3 regions of the Streptomyces sp. NPDC048479 genome follow, and region 1 is predicted to be linked to each of the others. Evidence: riboswitches for the same ligand, from Rfam matches in the RefSeq annotation. Region 1 holds a riboswitch; each other region holds the start of a gene.
What was found. A riboswitch is a leader RNA that binds a small molecule or an ion and turns the genes downstream of it on or off. The one in region 1 is predicted to bind cobalamin.
Positions count from the first base shown of each region.

Region 1 (3,269 bases):
GGCGGGAGCGTCGCAGACGCCCGCTGCCACTCCGAGCGCACCGAAGACCAGCGCGACTCCGAGCGCACCCAAGGCCACCGCGACTCCGAGCGCACCGAAGACCGCCGCCCCGGCATCCGGGGATGCGGCCCGGGTGTTGCAGCTCGTCAACAGCGAGCGCGGCAAGGTCGGGTGCTCCGCGCTGACCATGAACGCGAAGCTGACGAAGGCCGCCCAGGACCACAGCAAGGACATGGCTTCCCACAAGAACATGTCCCACACGGGCTCCGACGGCTCGTCTCCTGGCGACCGGATCACGAGTGCCGGTTACAACTGGAGCACCTACGGCGAGAACGTCGCCTACGGCTACGCCACACCCGAGAGCGTCATGGCGGGCTGGATGGCCAGCCCCGGCCACAAGGCCAACATCCTCAACTGTGCGTTCAAGGAGATCGGCATCGGCCTCGCGCAGCCCAACAGTTACTGGACGCAGGACTTCGGAACGGCCCAGTAGCGGGCGCCAGGAATCCGGCCACCGCTTGCCCCGGTATCGCTTCTGCGGGGATGGCGGGCCGCTCCAGCGGATGAAAGGCCCTGACCGGTTCGCCGGTCGGGGCCTTCGTCGTCGGCGCGCCGCAGGTCAGCCAACTCCGCTGGAATGACAGTCGACTTGGGCGACCATTGGAACCAGTTCTAGTTATAGTGGGCCGTGGCTGTGTCGCCGAGGAGAGACGAGAGCCCCATGACCCAGGTGACCGACCACGGCGGGGGCGTCTGGTCCATCGAGGTGCCCATTCCGGACAATCCTCTCGGTCACACCCTGGTCCACCTGCTCGACACCGACCGCGGGCCCGTACTCATCGACACCGGCTGGGACGACCCGGCCTCCTGGGACGCCCTCGTCGCGGGTCTCGGCTCCCTCGATGTCGCGGTCGGTGACATCCACGGCGTCGTCATCACCCACCACCACCCCGACCACCACGGCCTGTCCGGGCAGGTCCGGGACGTCTCCGGCGCCTGGATCGCGATGCACGACGCGGACACTGCGGTGGTACGCCGCACCAGGGAGGCCGAACCGGCCCGCTGGCTCGACTACCTGGCGGACAAACTCTCCAGGGCCGGCGCCCCCGACGAACACACCGCTCCGCTGCGCGCGGCCCGCGCCTCGGGCCGGATGCGTACGCTGCCGGGCCTGCGCGCGGCCCTGCCCGACCGGGAGATCGTCCCCGGCGAACTCCTCGACCTGCCGGGCCGCCGGCTCCGCGCCATCTGGACCCCCGGCCACACGCCCGGCCATGTCTGCCTCCACCTGGATGAGGCCCATCCGGCGGGCAGACCCGGCAATGGGCGGCTCTTCTCCGGCGACCATCTGCTGCCCCGGATCACCCCGCACATCGGCCTCTACGAAGATCCGGACGCCGGCGACACAGCCACCGTCACCGATCCGCTCGGCGACTACCTCGACTCCCTGGAGCGCATCGGCCGCCTCGCACCCGCCGAGGTGCTCCCGGCGCACCAGTACGCCTTCCCCGATGCCGTGTCCCGGGTACGGGAGTTGCTCGACCACCACGAGGAACGGCTCACCGGCCTGCTCGGGCTGCTGGCCGCCCCGCGCACTGCGTGGCAGGTCGCCGAGCGGATGGAGTGGAACCGGCCCTGGGACCAGATCCCGTACGGATCACGCAACATCGCGGTCTCGGAGGCGGAGGCACATCTGCGGCGACTGGTGAAGCTGGGGCGCGCGGAGGTGCTGGCGGGGAGCGACCCGACGCTGTACGTGGCGGTCTGACCCCTGGTGGCCACCGGCGACCGGCCACCGGCGATCGACCACCGGCCGGTCGGTAGAGTGAGCGAGTCGTCATCATGACCGTACGGGGGGAAGCCGGTGCAAATCCGGCGCTGACCCGCAGCCGTGAACCGCCGTCGCAAGCGGTGAGTCGGAATGCCCCGTACCTGGTCGTGACCGGCTCGTGCCACCGGCAGCCCGCCGGTGGCCGGCACCGTCGAGGTATACGGGGCCGGAGCCCTGGTACCTGAGCGTGCCTGTGCCCGGCTCCCGCAGGAGAGGCCCAGCCCGCCATGACCCCCGTTCGCCGCAGCGCCATATCGCTCGCCGCCTCCGCCGTACTCGGCATGGCCATAGCCTCGGCCGCCGCGCCGGCCGCGATCGCGGCGCCGTCTCCGACGCCGTCGACCGTGCTGCCGTCCGGTCTGTACGGCACGGGCGACCCGACGTACGACGGTGTCTGGCGGCAGTCGCTGGCGCTGCTCGCGCAGGACACGGTGGGCGTCAAGCCCGCGGCCAAGGCCGTGGCCTGGCTGACCGGTCAGCAGTGCGACAGCGGTGGCTTCCCCTCGTACCGCGCGGACGCGGCCAAGGCGTGCGACGCCAAGCTGCCGCTGGACTCCAACGCCACGGCCGCCGCGGTGCAGGCGCTCGCCGCGCTCGGAGGGCAGGACGCCACCGTGAAGAAGACGGCCGGCTGGCTGAAGTCCGTGCAGAACGCGGACGGCGGCTGGGGCTACAACCCGGGCGGGGCCAGCGACGCCAACTCCACCTCCATCGTGATCGGCGCGCTCGCGGCGGCGGGCGAGAAGCCGGAGGCGGTGAAGTCGAAGGGCGGGAAGACGCCGTACGACGCGCTGCTGACGTTCGCGAAGCCGTGCGGCGGGAAGGACGGCGGCGCGTTCGTCTTCCAGCTGAAGTCGCCCGGCATGGTCGCGGACTCCACGGCGGCGGCTGTGGTCGGCGCGCACGGCAAGGGCCTGGCCGTGACGGCGGGTGCGAAGGACGCCAAGGGCACGGTCTGCGAGAAGGCGACGACGGTCGAGGGGGCGGCGCACAACGGCGCGGCGTACCTGGCGACCGCGCTCGCCAGGACCGGGCACCTGAACACGGCTCCGATGCCGGGCGCCGCGGACCCGACTAAGAAGCCGGACTTCGGGAACACGGCGGACGCGATCGTCGCGCTGAGCGCGCAGGGCCTCGGCGACCAGGCGAAGAAGCCGATGGAGTGGCTGCAGCAGAACTCTGCGGCCTGGGCGAAGGCGTCCGGCCCGGCGGCGTACGCACAGCTGATCCTCGCCGCGCATGCGACCGGCGCGGACCCGAAGAGCTTCGGCGGGACGGACCTGGTGGCGGGGCTCAACGCGACGGGTCCCGCGCCCGAGTCGACGACGGGACAGTCGGCGTCGGCTGCGGACAAGAAGAAGGACTCCGACTCGGGCATCGGGGTGTGGTGGATCGTGGGCGCGTTCTTCGTCGCCAGCGTCGGCGCCGGAATCCTCCT
Region 1 covers NZ_JBEZKA010000001.1:448,009-451,277, forward strand. Annotated here, with positions in the region: gene AB0D12_RS02015 (CAP domain-containing protein) at 1-493, shown strand, start outside; gene AB0D12_RS02020 (MBL fold metallo-hydrolase) at 722-1,768, shown strand; cobalamin riboswitch at 1,825-1,948, shown strand; gene AB0D12_RS02025 (prenyltransferase/squalene oxidase repeat-containing protein) at 2,059-3,269, shown strand, end outside.

Region 2 (3,269 bases), on a different contig from region 1:
TCCGGGCGCACGCCACTTGTGGCGAGGCGGAACGCCTCCGTCGCCCAGGCCAGGTACACGCCGTGGTCGGCGGCCCGAAGCGGGAGGGTTTCGCGCAGCGCGGGCTCGTCGACCTGGATCACCGAACTACCCGCTGCCTCCAGGTCGTTGACCTCGTCGCGCAGGGCGAGGGCGACCTGGCGTGCGGTGTCGCCGAGCGGCTGATCGTCGCGGACGAAGGACCAGGCGAGCATCGTGACCGGGCCGGTGAGCATACCCTTGACGGGGCGGTCGGTCAGCGATTGGGCGTACGACGTCCAGCGGATCGACATCGGTTCGGGGCGTGCGATGTCGCCGGCCAGGATCGGCGGGCGGACGTAGCGGGTGCCGTACGACTGGACCCAGCCGTGCTCAGTGGCGAGATACCCCGTCAGCTGCTCGGCGAAATACTGCACCATGTCGTTGCGTTCGGGCTCGCCGTGCACCAGGACGTCGATACCGGTCTTCTCCTGGAAGGAGATGACCTCGCGGATCTCCGCCTCGATGCGCCCCTCGTAGCCGGCGGTGTCGATCCTTCCCGCACGCAGATCGGACCGGGCGGTGCGCAGTTCGGTCGTCTGGGGGAAGGAGCCAATGGTCGTCGTGGGCAGCAGCGGCAGGCCGAGGTGGGCACGCTGCGCGGCGGCCCGCTCGGGGTACGGCTGGGAACGGCGGCCGTCCGTGTCAGTGACCGCGGCTGCCCGGGCGCGCACCGCCGGGTCACGTGTGATCGCCGAGCCCGCCCTGGAGGTGAGATCGGCGCGGTTGGCGGCGAGTTCGGCCGCGATGGTGTCGGTGCCCTGGGCGAGACCGCGGGCGAGGGCGACGATCTCGGCGGTCTTCTGCCGGGCGAAGGCGAGCCAGCGGGCGATCTGCGGGTCGATGTCCCGCTCGGCGGAGCTGTCGAGCGGGACATGCAGCAGCGAGCAGGAGGCGGCGACGTCGACCTGGCCTGCCAGGCCGAGCAGGGTGCCCAGCGTGGACAGGGACTTCTCGAAGTCGTTGATCCAGATGTTGCGGCCGTTGACGACTCCGGCGACCAGGCGCTTGCCGGGCAGCCCGCCGACCGCGGCCAGGTCGTCGAGATTGGCCGCGGCGGCTTCGGTGAAGTCCAGCGCGAGACCGTCGACGGGGGCCTTGGCGAGGATGGGCAGGGCTTCGCCGAGCCGGTCGAAGTAGGAGGCGACGAGCAGCTTGGGCCGGTCGTCGAGACCACCGAGGTCGCGGTAGGCGCGGGCCGCGGCGTTCAGGTCCGCGCGGGTGCGGTCCTGTACAAGGGCGGGCTCGTCCAGCTGCACCCACTCGGCGCCGGCGGCCCGCAGGTCGGACAGCACCTCGGCGTACACCGGCAGCAGTCGGTCCAGCAGAGTGATCGGCTCGAAGTCGGCGGCAACGCCGGGGGCGGGTTTGGCCAGCAGCAGATAGGTGACCGGTCCGACCAGCACCGGGCGGGCGGTGTGGCCGAGCGCGACGGCTTCCTTGAGCTCGGCGACCTGCTTGGAGGAGTCGGCGGTGAAGACGGTGTCGGGGCCGAGTTCGGGGACCAGGTAGTGGTAGTTGGTGTCGAACCACTTGGTCATCTCCAGCGGCGCGACATCATGGGTGCCGCGTGCCATCGCGAAGTAGCCGTCCAGGGAGCCTGCCTCGACGGCGGCACGGTGGCGGGCAGGGATCGCGCCGACCATGACGCTGGTGTCCAGGACGTGGTCGTAGTACGAGAAGTCGCCGGTCGGGACCTCGTGGATGCCGGCTTCGGTGAGCTGCTGCCAGTTGGCACGGCGCAGCTCGGCGGCGGTCTCCCGGAGGGCTGCAGCGGTGACGCGGCCCTTCCAGTAGCCCTCGATGGCCTTCTTCAGTTCACGGTTCTGGCCCTGACGGGGGTAGCCGTACACGGTGGCCCGTGCTGCCGCGGCTGTGGACAAACTGGTCACGGAACTCTCCTTCGCGAGTATGTCTCCTGTGGAACCCGGCGACGGGCAGAGAACGCGAAGGGGTGACGAACCGGACGGCACGGTCTCGCGCCGTGCGCGCGGCCGTCCGTCTGGTATGTACGCCGACCCGCCCTCGAGGTCACCGGGATCTCCGCACGCGATCGAGTCGCGTACGGGCAACGGGCAGGTCTTCGGACTCGCGGGCACGTCTGCCGGTCTCCCGGCGGACTCCTACTGGCCGTCGCTTCCCAGACCCGGCCGGGTCCAGTGCGTATGACGGCGGTCGTTCCCGCTCACCGCTGCGGGGCAGTCCCGGATTTTCACCGGGTTCCCTCTTGCGACGCTCCTGCCTGGCTGACAGGGCGAACCAGCTGCAACGGCCAGCCTAGAGGGCAGCCCTTGAGTACGAATACAGCTGTTCACATTCCGGACGGTGATCTGCGCGGCCGTGTCAACGCCAGCAGCAGCGGGTCGCCGGCCAGGTTCCGGCAGGCGCTGCGGAGGCGGAACGCCGCCGCTCCTCCCGCGCCATCCGCGCCGCCAATGCTCGGAGTTCCGGCTGGCCGACGCCCGGCCCGCCGAACGGGCAGAGGCGCGGTCGGTGCAGCACCGACGCCGACCCCACCAGCTCGCCCTGCTGGAACTCCGCGCGGGACGCGGCGCAAGAGGCAGCGCCGCCAACGAGCGCCGCCGCCGCACTCGGCTGCGCCCATCCCGCCACCAGTACGCGGCTGCCCGGACCGGCAGGCAGCAGTGGCCGCACCTGCGCGGCGCTTCCCACGTCGTCGAGCACGAGCAGCAGCCGCAGCCCGCTGGTGGCGTCGCGCCATGCGGCGATCAGGTCGTCGCGATCCTGGGGAACGTCCGCGTCGGCCATGCCGAGCGTGCGCAGCAGCCGCTGGAGCAGCCGCTTCGTCAAGGGCCGGTCGCCCTCCGGTGAGTGGTGCGTGAGCCGATCGAGGAAGAGGACGGCGTCCGGGTGTTGGGGGCGAAGCGTCCACGCCGCGTGCACCAGCAGTGATGTCTTCCCGACCCCGGCAGGCCCGTCCACCGTCGCGACGGTGACAGCATCGTGGGGGGCGCGGTCAGTGCGGCGACCTCCGCGACACGGCCGATCAACTTACCCGCGTTACCGGGGAGTTCGTTCACCGTGCGAAGCGGCCGGGCCCGCGCGGACACCGGCGGCAGCGATGCCCGGGGACGCCGCGAGGCAGCTGCCGCGGGGGCCTTCGAGGCGGGCGCTGACACGGAACCCGATCGACCGGCAATGGCCGCATGGGCATACAGACTCGTTCTCCCCTCTGGGGAGATCCGCCCCAG
Region 2 covers NZ_JBEZKA010000044.1:31,454-34,722, forward strand. Annotated here, with positions in the region: gene metE (5-methyltetrahydropteroyltriglutamate--homocysteine S-methyltransferase) at 1-1,949, opposite strand, end outside; cobalamin riboswitch at 2,114-2,336, opposite strand; gene AB0D12_RS37705 (hypothetical protein) at 2,401-3,000, opposite strand.
Region 2: linked by a shared signal. The riboswitch ahead of metE (5-methyltetrahydropteroyltriglutamate--homocysteine S-methyltransferase) and the one ahead of AB0D12_RS02025 (prenyltransferase/squalene oxidase repeat-containing protein) in region 1 are both predicted to bind cobalamin.

Region 3 (3,269 bases), on a different contig from region 1:
TGAGCAGCACGGGATTCATCAGCGCGCTCGGCTCCACGCGCGCGGCCTGAGCCTGCATGGCCTGCGCCCGGCCGATCTCCGCGCCCTCGCGCGTCACGAACGAATTGAGGGACATGTTCTGCCCCTTGAAGGGCGCGACCTTCACTCCCCGCCGCACGAGCCATCGGCAGATCCCGGCCGTGACGACGCTCTTGCCCGCGTCGGACGTGGTCCCCGCCACCAGCAGCCCGCCGCCTCTGCGCCTGCTCATCCCCGCCCCTTTCCCGCGCGCCGCGCGCGCAGTGCGTGACCTGCCAGGCGGCCCGCCGCGCAGGTCGCCAGTGTCAGCCAGCCGACGCGCCGTGAGAGCCGTACGGCGCGTCCGATGTCGCCGAACTCCACCGGGCGCCCGGTGCCGTTGAGTACGGGACGGTGCTCCACCCGGCCGCCGTACGAGAGGGTCCCGCCCAGCCGTACGCCGAGCGCCCCCGCGAACGCAGCCTCCACCGGGCCCGCGTTCGGGCTCGGGTGCTTCTTCGCATCGGCCCTCCAGGCCCGTACGGCTCCGCGGGCATCCCCGCCCGCGAGTACCGCGAGTCCCGCGGTGAGCCGGGCCCCCGGCCATCCGGCCACATCGTCGAGCCGCGCCGAGGCCCAGCCGAACCTCCGGTATTTGGGCGACTTGTGCCCGACCATCGCGTCCAGCGTGTTGACGGCACGGAACCCCACCAGACCCGGCACGCCCGCGAGTGCGCCCCAGACCAGCGCGCCCACCACGGCGTCGGAGGTGTTCTCGGCGACGGACTCGACGACGGCGCGTGCGATCTGCTGCTCGTCCAGCGCCTGCGGATCGCGCCCGCACAGATGCGGCAGGCGCTCCCGCGCCACGTCCACGTCACCGGCGGCGAGCGCGCCGCCGATGGCCCGCGCCTCGCGGCCCAGCGTCGTACCTCCGACGACGGCCCAGGTGGCTGCGGCGATCAGTGCGACGGATGCGCGGCCGCGGCCCCGTACACCGCGTGCGACAACCGCGGCGGCACCCGCGGCGCCTCCGGCGCACACGGCGGTGTGCAGTGCGCCCCAGCCACGGTGGTCACGCCACAGGACATGCTCGACAGCGCCCGCGGCCCGCCCGAACGCGGCGACCGGATGCCCGCGGCGGGGATCGCCGAGCAGCAGGTCGCCGGCCAGGCCGGCGGTGGCGCCGTACACGAATTCACGGTCGGCACGCATGGGTTCAGGCCGACGCTTCGCCTCGAACGACTCTCGTACTCACAGCAGGAACTGAACCGCAGCCGGGCATGGCGATATGTCCTCACTCAGGGTGTCCGCGCCCTGGTTCGACGTGACCGGCGGTGAGAGTTCCTGGCTTCCGGGGACTGCTCCCCGGTGACAGTGGCGGGACCGCGCCGGATTTGCACCGGCTTCCTCTTCTGCCGCCGTAGATTGGCTTCGGCAGTCCACCACGCTGCGAGAACGACCGTCAACTTGCCTTTGACCTGCGATGCAGGAGTGTGTTGGGGCACACATGCGGGGCGGATTTCCGCCAGGTGTCGAAAACAGGCCGTACCGCCACGTCGCCCGCAATGCAAGAGCCGGGCCGGGTCACCCGAAGGGGTGCCCGGCCCGGCCTGTGAAGCGGTTGATGAAGCTCGGGGAGCTGGTGAACCGTGCCGTCAGATGACGATCAGATAGATCCCGTACGCCACGGCCGCCGCGCAGAGCGCGAAGCAGGCGTACGCGCCGGTGCGTGCCAGGGCCGCGGAACCGCCCTGTGCGGCCGCCGACTCCTGCTTGGTCAGGCCGACGATGCCCAGGGTGAACAGACCCACCAGGGCGACGGTGGCGACGAGGCTCACGCCGAAGACGGAGCCGAGAGCTGCCCAGTCGATGTTCATGCTGATCTGTCCTTACACCGTGGCCGGCTGCGTCGGCTCGGAGTCGGTGGGGGCCGGAGCCGGGATGGTGGTCTTGAAGTCCTGCGCGGGCGTGCCGGCCGGCGGCGGGGTGACGGCCGCGATGGCAGTGGTCACGACACCCGCGGGCTCGGCGTCGGCGTCCACCGCGTTGACGTTGGTGTGGTCGACCACCTGGCGGCGGGAGATGAACCAGATCGCGGCGCAGGCGCCGATCAGGAAGGCCGCGACGACCGCGACACCCCAGTCGCCCTGCCTGGACACGAACTCCGAGCCCGCGGCGACCAGACCCGCGGCCGGAAGGGTCAGACCCCAGGCGACGAACATCCGGGTGGCGGTGGACCAGCGGACCACGCCGCCCTTGCGGCCGAGGCCCGCGCCCATCACGGCGCCGGAGCAGGAGTGCGTGGTCGACAGCGAGAAGCCGAGGTTGGAGGAGGCGAGAATGACGCTGGCCGCGCTGGTCTGGGCGGCGAAGCCCTGCTGCGGCTGGAGGTCGGTGAGGCCCGTGCCCAGGGTGCGGATGATCCGCCAGCCGCCGAGGTAGGTGCCCATCGCGATCGCGAGACCGGCGGAGAGGATGACCCACATCGGGGGGTTGGAGCCGGGGGAGACGACACCGCCGGCGACGAGCGCCAGCGTGATGACGCCCATGGTCTTCTGGGCGTCATTGGTGCCGTGGGCCAGGGAGACCAGGCCCGCCGAGGCGATCTGGCCGGCGCGGTAGCCCTTTGCGGTGGCCTTCTTGTCGGCGTTCTTGCCGATCTTGTACGTCAGCCGGGCGGCGAGGAACGCCGCGAGGCCGGCGACCAGCGGGGCCGCGATCGCGGGGATCAGCACCTTGGTGACGACCGTGCCGCCATTGACGCCGCTGACGCCGACCGAGGCGATGGTGGCGCCGATCAGACCGCCCATGAGGGCGTGCGAGGAACTGGACGGCAGGCCGATCAGCCAGGTCATCAGGTTCCAGAGGATGGCGCCGACGAGCGCAGCGAAGATGACTTCGGGTGTGATGCCTGACTCGGTGATGATGCCGCTGGAGATCGTCTTGGCGACCTCCACCGACAGGAACGCGCCGACGAGGTTGAGCGCGGCGGCCATGGCCACCGCCGTCTTGGGCTTCAGAGCGCCGGTCGAGATGGTCGTCGCCATCGCGTTGGCGGTGTCGTGGAAACCGTTCGTGAAATCGAACACGAGAGCTGTCGCGATCACAATCGCGAGCAGCAAGGTGATGTGTTCCATTTACCCAGGCAATCGTTTGACGTCAGTGGCTCGGCGAACGTAGTTAATCTGGGTGAACGGAAGATGAACTGGGACGGGCTTTGCGGTGTCCGCAAGTGAGGATCCGTCACTCCGCTCGCCGATCACCGCGGC
Region 3 covers NZ_JBEZKA010000020.1:62,573-65,841, reverse strand. Annotated here, with positions in the region: gene AB0D12_RS27940 (cobyric acid synthase) at 1-250, opposite strand, end outside; gene AB0D12_RS27935 (cobalamin biosynthesis protein) at 247-1,212, opposite strand; cobalamin riboswitch at 1,318-1,460, opposite strand; gene AB0D12_RS27930 (hypothetical protein) at 1,656-1,877, opposite strand; gene AB0D12_RS27925 (inorganic phosphate transporter) at 1,890-3,137, opposite strand.
Region 3: linked by a shared signal. The riboswitch ahead of AB0D12_RS27935 (cobalamin biosynthesis protein) and the one ahead of AB0D12_RS02025 (prenyltransferase/squalene oxidase repeat-containing protein) in region 1 are both predicted to bind cobalamin.